3 regions of the Streptomyces sp. NPDC090119 genome follow, and region 2 is predicted to be linked to each of the others. Evidence: riboswitches for the same ligand, from Rfam matches in the RefSeq annotation. Region 2 holds a riboswitch; each other region holds the start of a gene.
The links. Region 2 has a riboswitch for cyclic di-AMP ahead of ACIPPM_RS17260 (transglycosylase SLT domain-containing protein). Riboswitches for the same ligand answer to the same signal wherever they lie in the genome.
Positions count from the first base shown of each region.

Region 1 (3,263 bases), on a different contig from region 2:
CCGGTGGCCAGCACCTCCACCACCAGGCCGCCCTCGGTGCCGGGACCGAAGGGGAACGCCATGCCCAGGAAGGAGAGCGGCGCGGTGAGCGTCATCGGGTCCAGTCCGAACTGGCCCTCGGGGAAGGCGAACATGGCCACGGCGGAGGCGGCGAGCACCGCGAGATAGCCCCGCGAGAGCCAGTTGCCGGTGGCGAGGGTGAAGAGGCGGCGGGGGCGGACGGCGTGCGGCATCGAGGTCTCCTTCTGTTCGGTGACCTCCACAGTGCGGCCGGGCCGCGCGCCCGGGGATGAGTAGCCGTACTCAACCGGCCTGGGCAGGGTGTACACCGGTACGGAGTACAAAGGGGCGCACGCCCGCAGAGCCAAGAGTCCGGAGAGAGCGCGTCGATGCCCTACCCCCATGTCCTGCTGTCCGCCGCCGTCTCGCTCGACGGGTACCTGGACGACACCGGCCCCGAGCGGCTGCTGCTGTCCAGCCCCGCCGATTTCGACCGGGTGGACGAGGTGCGGGCGTCGGTGGACGCGATCCTCGTGGGGGCCGGGACGATCCGGGCCGACAACCCCCGCCTCCTGGTCAACTCGCCCGAGCGGCGGGTCGCGCGCGTGGCCGGGGGGAAGGCGGAGTACCCGCTGAAGGTGACCGTGACCGGCTCCGGCGACCTCGACCCGGCCGCCAACTTCTGGCACACCGGCGGGGAGAAGGCCGTCTACACGACGGACGAGGGGGCGAAGCGCGCCGCGGGCCTCCTCGGGGACACCGCCGACGTCGTGCCGCTCGGCCCCGGCCTCGACTGGCGGGCGCTGCTGGCGCATCTGCACGACGTGCGCGGCGTACGGCGGCTGATGGTCGAGGGCGGCGGCACCGTGCACACCCAGCTCCTCCAGCAGGGCCTGGCCGACGAACTCCAGCTGGTCCTCGCCCCGCTCTTCGTCGGCGACCCGGCCGCCCCCCGCCTCTTCGGCCCCGGCGCCTACCAGGGCGGCCGACTGCGGCTGACCGACAGCCGCCGGATCGAGGACGTCGTCCTGATGCGCTACGAGCCCACCGCCCCCGGCACCGGCCCGCTGGACACCGCCGCCGACCGGCACTGGCTGCGCACCGCCTGCGAGCTGGCCGCGCTCTGCCCGCCGTCGGCCACGGCCTTCAGCGTCGGCGCGGTGGTCGTCGCGGCGGACGGCACCGAGCTGGCGCGCGGACACTCCCGTGAGGGCGGCGACCCGGTGGTCCACGCCGAGGAGGCGGCCCTCGCCAAGCTGGACCCCGCCGACCCACGGCTGCCCGGCGCCACCGTCTACAGCAGCCTGGAGCCCTGCGCCCACCGCGCCTCCCGGCCCGTACCGTGCGCCGGGCTGATCCTCGCGGCCGGGGTACGCCGGGTGGTCACCGCCTGGCGCGAGCCGGACACCTTCGTCACCGCGGCCGACGGCGCCGGAGTGCTCGGCGCCGGGGGCGTGGAGGTGGTGACCGTGCCCGAGTACGCCGCTCTCGCACAGTCGCCGAACGCTCACCTCGTGCTCTGAGGCCCACGTCACGGCAGCGTGTGTGCATCGGACCCCGCGGATGACGTATGCTTGAGACACAACGACGCGGGGTGGAGCAGCTCGGTAGCTCGCTGGGCTCATAACCCAGAGGTCGCAGGTTCAAATCCTGTCCCCGCTACTGAAGACTCAGGGCCGGAATCCAGTAAACGGATTCCGGCCCTGAGTGTTTTCCGGGACGGCTGGTGTTCGTGAGTCACCAGCAAAACTCCTGTGACTCCTGAAGCGTGGTCAACTCGCCCTGTTCGGGCCGTTCCTGACCGATACGCACCCCGCCAGATCGTCAAACGATCAAGCTGAACGGGCTTGGAATCCAGTGTGCGTGTCTATTAACGTTCGATAACGCAGTGCGGTCGTTACAGCCGTCAGCAGAGACGGCGCCGTGCGCACACGTCGAATCCCGCAAGGGAACCGGGGACCCACCATCATGGGGTGAATCGCGCCCCGATCCGCCGTGCACCACCCTCGGAGCACGTCGGGTTTACGCGCGTAGGAGACCTTCCTGCTCCGAACCCGTCAGCTAACCCGGTAGACGGAGGAGGGAAAGGAGTGCGCCCGCGTGGCGTCCAACCGGCCTGCCCCACAAGCCCCGTTCGCGCCGGACGCGAGTGAGCCCTTCGCCTATGGCGCCCCCCGTGCCGAGGACGGCGCGTGGGAGGAGTGGAACCCCACCGAGGAGTCCCTGCCAGCGGTACGCGGCCGTCACCGGGTGGCCAAGCAGCGCGGCGGCGGACTCGCCCGCAGCTCCACCGTCCTCGGCGTCGGCGTCATCGCCGCCGTCGGCGCGGGTGGCATGGCGAGCGCCAACACCGGCAAGCCGCCCGTGTCCATCGCCATGCCCGACCTGCCCTCCGTGGGCTCCCTGATCGACGGGCACCACGCGGAGGCGCCCGCCGCCTCCCTCGCCGGTGTCGCCACCGCCACGGCCACCGCCACCGACGACTCCACCGCCGACGCGGGCGAGGCGCTGCGCAGCCGGATCATGGCGCAGGCCGAGCGGCAGCAGAGCAAGGCCGACAGCCGGGCCACCGCGGCCGCCGTCGCCAAGGCCGACCAGCAGGCCGCCGAGGCCGCCGCCAAGGCCGCGAAGGAAGCCTCCGTGAAGGCCGCCGAGGCCAAGAAGAAGGCCGAGGCCGACGCGGAGAAGAAGGCCGAGGCGGCCCGACTGGCCACGCTGGCCAAGCAGTACACCCTGCCGACCTCCTCGTACACGATCACCTCGACCTTCGGGCAGGCCGGTTCGATGTGGTCCTCCGGGTACCACACCGGGCTCGACTTCGCCGCGCCCACCGGCACGCTGATCAAGGCGATCCACGGCGGCACCATCACCGAGGCCGGCTGGGCCGGGGCGTACGGCTACCGCACGATCCTCACCCTGGACGACGGCACCGAGCTCTGGTTCTGCCACCAGTCCTCGATCAGCGTCAGCGCCGGGCAGAAGGTCTCCACCGGCGAGGTCATCGGCCGCGTCGGCGCCACCGGCAACGTCACCGGGCCGCACCTCCACCTGGAGGTCCACCCCGACGGCCAGCCGACCGGCATCGACCCCGGCGCCTGGCTGCGCGGCAAGGGGCTCACTCCCTGAGCGGCACTCCCCCGAGCGAGTGACCCCGACCCGGAATGGACGGGGCCCGAGTGATCGTTGAGGAGAGACATGACTGCTTCTCCGCGCAAGCTCGGTTCCTCCACCCTCGAGGTCTTCCCGCTCGCCCTCGGCGGCAA
Region 1 is NZ_JBIVDK010000005.1:649,933-653,195, forward strand. It holds gene ACIPPM_RS24515 (SCO4225 family membrane protein) at 1-233, opposite strand, end outside; gene ACIPPM_RS24520 (dihydrofolate reductase family protein) at 390-1,523, shown strand; tRNA gene ACIPPM_RS24525 (tRNA-Met) at 1,589-1,662, shown strand; cyclic di-AMP (ydaO/yuaA leader) riboswitch at 1,923-2,091, shown strand; gene ACIPPM_RS24530 (M23 family metallopeptidase) at 2,101-3,126, shown strand; gene ACIPPM_RS24535 (aldo/keto reductase) at 3,196-3,263, shown strand, end outside.
Region 1: it holds a riboswitch for cyclic di-AMP, as region 2 does, so the genes downstream of both, ACIPPM_RS24530 (M23 family metallopeptidase) here and ACIPPM_RS17260 (transglycosylase SLT domain-containing protein) in region 2, are expected to answer to the same signal.

Region 2 (3,263 bases):
TACCTGCCCGAGGCCACCCGGCACCTGCTGGTCCGCCGGGTGCTCGGTCCGCTCGGCGCCTGGTGGCTGCGGGACCGCTTCGAGGGCCGGGTGCGGGTGACGGAGGTGGCGCGGGTGGTGTCCGCCGAGGCGGTGGACGGCGCGCCGGTGCTGACCGTGCGTACCCACGGCGGGCGCACCGACCGGCTCACCGCCGACCACGTCATCGCGGCCACCGGCTATCGGGTCGACCTGGGCGCGCTGGACTTCCTCGGCCCCGGCCTGCGCACCGGCCTCGCGGCCACCCGGGGCGCCCCGCGCCTCGGCCCCGGCTACGTCTCCTCGCTGCCCGGCCTGTACTTCACCGGACTGCCCGCGGCGGCGTCGTACGGGCCGGTGATGCGCTTCGTGTGCGGTACGGAATTCGCCTCCCCGCGACTGGCGAAGCACCTGGCGGCGGCACACGGCGCGCGGAGCTGAGCGGGACGTCAACTCCGGTGCGCGCGGGGTGAGTCGGGGGGACCCGCGGTCCGTATTCTCTGATCATGGCCGCACCCCTCCTTCCCGCCCCGCTCTCCCGTCCCGCGCTCATCGCCACCGACCTGGACGGGACGCTGCTGCGCGGCGACGACACGGTCTCCGCCAGGTCGCTCGCCGCGCTCGCGGGGGCGGCCCGCGCCGGTGCCCGGCACCTGGTGGTCACGGGCCGTCCCGCGCCCCGCGTACGCCCCCTGCTGGCCGCGCTCGGCGGTGCGGGGCTCGCGGTGTGCGCGCAGGGCGCCCAGGTCTACGACGACGCCACCGGCACCCTGCTGTGGTCGGTCCAGCTCGACCGGGAGCTGGCCGAGACCGCGCTCGGCAAGATCGAGGCGGAGGTGGGCCAGGTGCACGCGGCCGTCGACCAGGACGGCGTGGACGGGCTCACCCTGATCGAGCCCGGCTACCGGATGCCGCACCCGACCCTGCCCGCCGTACGGGTGGAGCGGCGCGCGGAGCTGTGGCGCGCGCCGATCAGCAAGGTGCTGCTGCGCCACCCCGGCCTGTCCGACGACGAACTGGCGGCCACGGCCCGCGCGGTCGTCGGCTCGCTGGCCACGGTCACCATGTCGGGCCCCGGCACGGTCGAGCTGCAGCCGTGCGGGATCACCAAGGCGACCGGTCTCGCGCTGGCCGCCGAGCACCTGGGCCTCGCCCGCCGGGACACGGTGGCCTTCGGTGACATGCCGAACGACATCCCGATGTTCCAGTGGGCGGCGCACGGCGTCGCCATGGCGGGCGCCCACCCGGAGCTGAAGGCGGTGGCCGACGAGGTCACCCTCTCCAACGAGGACGACGGGGTGGCCGTCGTCCTGGAGCGGCTCTACGCCCCCTGACGCCGAGGCCCCCGCCGTACGCGCGAGGCGTGCGACGGGGGCGCGGTGCGAAGGCCGTGCGGCCGGTCCTTCTAGTACGGGCCGTTGACGTTGTCGATCGAGCCGTAGCGGTGGAACGCGTAGTTGCAGGCGGCGGTGATGTTGGCGACCGGGTTGTACGGGTCGAAGGAGGTGCCGGCCACGTGGTAGGTGGCGAAGGTGGGGTCGATCACCTGGAGCAGGCCCTTGGACGGGGTGCCCTTGATGGCGTTGATGTCCCAGTTGTTGATGGCCAGCGGGTTGCCCGAGGACTCGCGCATCACGTTGCGGTGGATGCCGTTGTAGGTGCCCGGGATGCCCTTCTCGGCCATGATCGCCAGGGACTGGCGGATCCAGCCGTCGAGGTTGTTCGGGTACACGGCGGAGGCGGCGGCGGGCTTGGCGGCCGGGGCGGCGGAGGCGCTGGTGGCGCCGATGAGGGGGAGCGCGAACATCGCGGCACCGGTACCGGTGACGGCGAGCGTGCGGACGATGCGCTTGGTGCGGGCACGGCGCGGCTGAGCAACAGCAGACATGTCGAAGTTCCTCTCCGTCGCCTGCGAGGTGAGCTGTCGGGTTCGGGCGGGGAGGTGCCCGGCCGCGTCGTCCCCGGTGCCCGTCGGACACCGGGGACGATTTCGGCTTCACCCCGAGCCGTTCCGGCGCGACATGGGTCGCACCGGTCCGGCGGCTTACCTGGGTCCCCCGCTCCTGCCGTACGAATGAGTTCGTGAGTGGGTGTGTCAGGCGCGGCAGGATTCGGCGTTCGCCTGACAGGGCGGGAACGTATGCGACCGCACATGTCCGGAACAAGTACCGGATTCACCCGAAGTACTAGTTGACCTTGATCTGTCCCAAATGGCCCACTTGATCCTTTGCGGTCGCCAATCCCCAACTTCCGTACCGGGCACGGTAAGAAGGGGGTGAGAGGCGGGTTCGTGGGGGTAGGTGCGAGGGGGTGGCCCGCGTGAGCCAACTCACGGAATCGCAAAATACGCAAAATCAGACATGGGGGATTATGTGGATTTGGGCCGTCTGTGGGTTTTAGGGAGTGTCGGTCCCCCGGGAGCGGAACCTCTGGGGCACTCCCGTTCGTTGGACCGGCATGCACCTCGGAGTGCCGGATCGTCCGACCGACTCCCCTCATATCGACTCTTGTCCGCCCATCCAGGACATGACGGACGAAAACCGATACCTCGTGAGCTGGACCGGTGGGTGCGATCGGTGATCCAAAGAGGACCGGATACGCTGACTTGACTGATGGCAGCGACCTATCGACAAGCCGTGAAGTCGCCAGCAGACACCAGCAGACAGGAGAACCTCGTGACCGTCGTCGGGCCGTTCGGGCTGAGCGTGCGGGACCAGGCACTGGAAGCCGATGTCCAGGCCGGACTGGCGGCTGTCGAGGCGGGCCTGCTAGAGGCCACCAAGAGCGAGGTCCCCTTCATCACCGGCTCCGCCCAGCATCTGGTGCGGGCCGGGGGCAAGCGGTTCCGTCCGCTGCTCGTGCTGCTGTCCGCCCAGTTCGGCGACCGGCACGCCCCGCGCATCGTGCCCTCCGCCGTCGTCGTCGAGCTGACCCACCTGGCCACGCTCTACCACGACGACGTCATGGACGAGGCGGCCGTGCGGCGCGGCGTGGACAGCGCCAACACCCGCTGGGGCAACTCCGTCGCGGTGCTCACCGGTGACTTCCTCTTCGCCCGCGCCACGCAGATACTCGCCGATCTCGGCCCCGAGGCCGTCCGCGTCCAGGCCCTCGCCTTCGAGCGCCTCGTCACCGGCCAGATACTGGAGACCGCGGGTCCCCAGGACGGCCGCGACCCCGTCGAGCACTACCTCGACGTGCTCTCCGGCAAGACCGGCTCCTTGGTCGCCGTGTCCTGCCGGTTC
Region 2 is NZ_JBIVDK010000003.1:963,121-966,383, reverse strand. It holds gene ACIPPM_RS17270 (NAD(P)-binding domain-containing protein) at 1-459, shown strand, start outside; gene ACIPPM_RS17265 (HAD family hydrolase) at 525-1,352, shown strand; gene ACIPPM_RS17260 (transglycosylase SLT domain-containing protein) at 1,424-1,906, opposite strand; cyclic di-AMP (ydaO/yuaA leader) riboswitch at 1,910-2,145, opposite strand; gene ACIPPM_RS17255 (polyprenyl synthetase family protein) at 2,694-3,263, shown strand, end outside.

Region 3 (3,263 bases), on a different contig from region 2:
CACCGACAAGGACTCCGCCGAGGAGTTCGCCGCCGAACTGGAGCGCGCGGGCGCCACGCTGGACGCGCACGCCGACCACCCCGGCGTCCGGATCAGCCTGGAGGTGCCCGCCTCCCGCCTGGAGAAGGGCCTCACCCTGCTCGCGGACGCCCTGCGCGCCCCCGCCTTCGCGGAGAGCGAGATCGAGCGCCTGGTCCGCAACCGCCTGGACGAGATCCCGCACGAGCTGGCCAGCCCGGCCCGGCGGGCCGCGAAGGAGCTCTCCAAGGAGCTGTTCCCGTCCTCCGCGCGCATGTCCCGGCCGCGCCAGGGCACCGAGGAGACCGTCGAGAAGATCGACGCGGGCGCCGTCCGCGCCTTCTACGACCGCCATGTGCGCCCCGCCACCGCCACCGCGGTGGTCGTCGGCGACCTCGACGGCATCGACCTCGACGCGCTGCTCGCCGACACCCTGGGCGCCTGGACCGGCACCCCCGGCCAGGCCCGCCCGGTGCCGCCGGTGACCGCCGACGACACCGGCCGCGTGGTCATCGTGGACCGGCCCGGCGCCGTGCAGACCCAGCTGCTCATCGGCCGGATCGGCTCCGACCGGCACGACCGCGTGTGGCCCGCCCAGGTGCTCGGCACCTACTGCCTCGGCGGCACCCTCACCTCCCGCCTGGACCGCGTCCTGCGCGAGGAGAAGGGCTACACCTACGGCGTGCGCTCCTTCGGCCAGGTGCTGCGCTCCGCCCCGGACGGCACCGGCGCCTCGATGCTCGCCATCAGCGGTTCCGTGGACACCCCGAACACCGGCCCCGCCCTCGCGGACCTGTGGACGGTGCTGCACACGCTGGCCGCCGAGGGGCTGACGGACGCCGAGCGGGACGTGGCCGTGCAGAACCTCGTCGGCGTGGCCCCGCTGAAGTACGAGACGGCCGCCGCCGTCGCGGGCACCCTCGCGGACCAGGTCGAGCAGCATCTGCCGGACGACTTCCAGGCGGAGCTGTACCGCACGCTCGCCGCCACCGGCACCGTGGAGGCCACGGCCGCCGTGGTGAACGCCTTCCCGGCCGACCGGCTGGTCACGGTCCTGGTCGGCGACGCCGCCCAGATCAAGGAGCCCGTCGAGGCGCTCGGCATCGGCGAGGTGAAGGTGGTCTCGGCCGAGTAGCCGAGAGCACGCGCGTGTGTGGGCCCTGATGACGCATGAGTCGTCGGGGCCCACAACTGTGTTCGGGAGTCGCGTCGAACAGGGGTCACCAAATGTCCGGATTGGGGCGGAGGTTACCCCTCTGGCGTGTGGGATGCGCTACAAAAGTCCGGACCCGTTTGAAGATCCGCTCCTGTCCCCTTTAGCTTCTTCCGGGTTGTTCGTCAGGCAGTGCGCCGCGCCCGCGGCACCGGACAGCCATCGCCGAGTCCCCCCTTGGGGGAGCCGGGGACCCACTCAGTCCCTGGGGTGAATCGGGCGCCCGCGTGTGAGCGAGGGCGGCCGTAGGAGACCTTCCTGCTCCGAACCCGTCAGCTAACCCGGTAGGCGAGAGGGAAGGAAAGGACCACCCACGCTCATGGCGTTCATGTGCGCCTCCGGGAAGCACCGCAAGCCCGGTCGGGTCAAGCGCACCACCGCGGCCGCGGCCGGTGTGGCGGCCCTCACCACCGGTGTCGTCGGCACCCTCGCGGCCTCTCCGGCACTCGCCGCGGACAACTCCGTCGAGAACACCGGCCTCACCCCCGTCATCGCCGTCAGCGACACCCTCGCCGACGAGATCGCCGCGCAGGCCACCGCCCAGCGGGCGGCCGCCGAGCGCAAGGCCGCCGAGGAGGCCGCGGAGCGCGCCGCCGCCGAGCGGGCCCGCGAGGCCAAGGAGCGCGCCGCCCGCGACGCCGCGCGCGAGCGCCTCAACTCCTTCGTCATGCCGATCACCGGCTCCTACGTCTCCACCGCCTACCAGTCCTCCAGCTCCCTGTGGTCGTCCGGTTCGCACACCGGCATCGACTTCCACGCCGCCAGCGGCACCACGGTCCACGCGGCCGGTGCCGGGACCGTGGTCTCCACCGGCTGGGGCGGCGCGTACGGCAACGAGATCGTGATCAAGATGGCCGACGGCATGTACACCCAGTACGGCCACCTGTCGTCCATCGGCGTCAGCGCGGGCCAGCGGGTCGTCCCGGGCCAGCAGATCGCCCTGTCCGGCGCCACCGGCAACGTCACCGGCCCGCATCTGCACTTCGAGGCGCGCACCGGCCCCGACTACGGGTCCGACATCGACCCCGTCGCCTACCTCCGCAAGCACGGCGTGCACGTCTGACCCTCTCCCGTGAAAGCCCCGGCCCACCCGGCCGGGGCTTTTCGCTGCCCGCTTTCCTCCGTGCGCTGTCCAAAAAATAGCCATGGATTCCGGTCCGCCATCGGAAATCCTCGCGCATTGCCATAGAGTCACGGAACAGACGCCGTCACCGGCGTTTCACGGGCATTAAGGCGGAGGTGGGTCATGCGTATTCCGGCGCACTCGGTGTGCACGGCGATCCGGGACGACATCGTCGCCGGGGCCCACGAGCGCGGCGCCCGGCTCACCGAAGAGGTCCTCGCCCGCCGCTACGGCGTCTCCCGCGTCCCCGTCCGCGAGGCGCTGCGCACCCTGGAGGCCGAGGGCTTCGTCGTGACCCGGCGGCACGCGGGCGCCTGCGTGGCCGAGCCCACCGAGCAGGAGGCCGCCGACCTGCTGGAGATGCGGCTGCTGCTGGAGCCGCTCGGCGCCGCGCGGGCCGCCCAGCGGCGCACCGAGGCCCATCTGAAGGTGCTGCGCGGCCTGGTCAGACTGGGTCAGGAGCGGGCGCGGCTCGGCAACAGCGACGACCTGCGCGCGCTGGACGGCTGGTTCCACGAGACGCTCGCCCAGGCGTGCGGCAGCCACGCCCTGACCTCGGCGCTCACCCAGCTCCGCCACAAGATCGCCTGGATGTACGCCGTGGACGGCCCGGCCAGCCCGCCGGAGACCTGGGCGGAGCACGGCGCGATCGTGGACGCGGTGGCGCGCGGCGACGGCGAGCGGGCGCGGGCGGCCATGGCCCTGCACACCGAGCGCGCGACCCTCGCGCACCGGCCGCGCACCGCCGCCGGTGACCGCGCCCGGCACACGCAACACGTTGTAAACACAGGGGGACTCCGGAATTAACACGGGCGCTGTATACAAAGAGGGATATTCGCGTGCCGGGCAATTGTGCTGCCTTTTTCCGGCGTGCCGTCAATTACCGATGGCGCGCTTTTCCGGGTGCCG
Region 3 is NZ_JBIVDK010000001.1:114,578-117,840, forward strand. It holds gene ACIPPM_RS00475 (M16 family metallopeptidase) at 1-1,153, shown strand, start outside; cyclic di-AMP (ydaO/yuaA leader) riboswitch at 1,385-1,537, shown strand; gene ACIPPM_RS00480 (M23 family metallopeptidase) at 1,551-2,294, shown strand; gene ACIPPM_RS00485 (GntR family transcriptional regulator) at 2,478-3,161, shown strand.
Region 3: it holds a riboswitch for cyclic di-AMP, as region 2 does, so the genes downstream of both, ACIPPM_RS00480 (M23 family metallopeptidase) here and ACIPPM_RS17260 (transglycosylase SLT domain-containing protein) in region 2, are expected to answer to the same signal.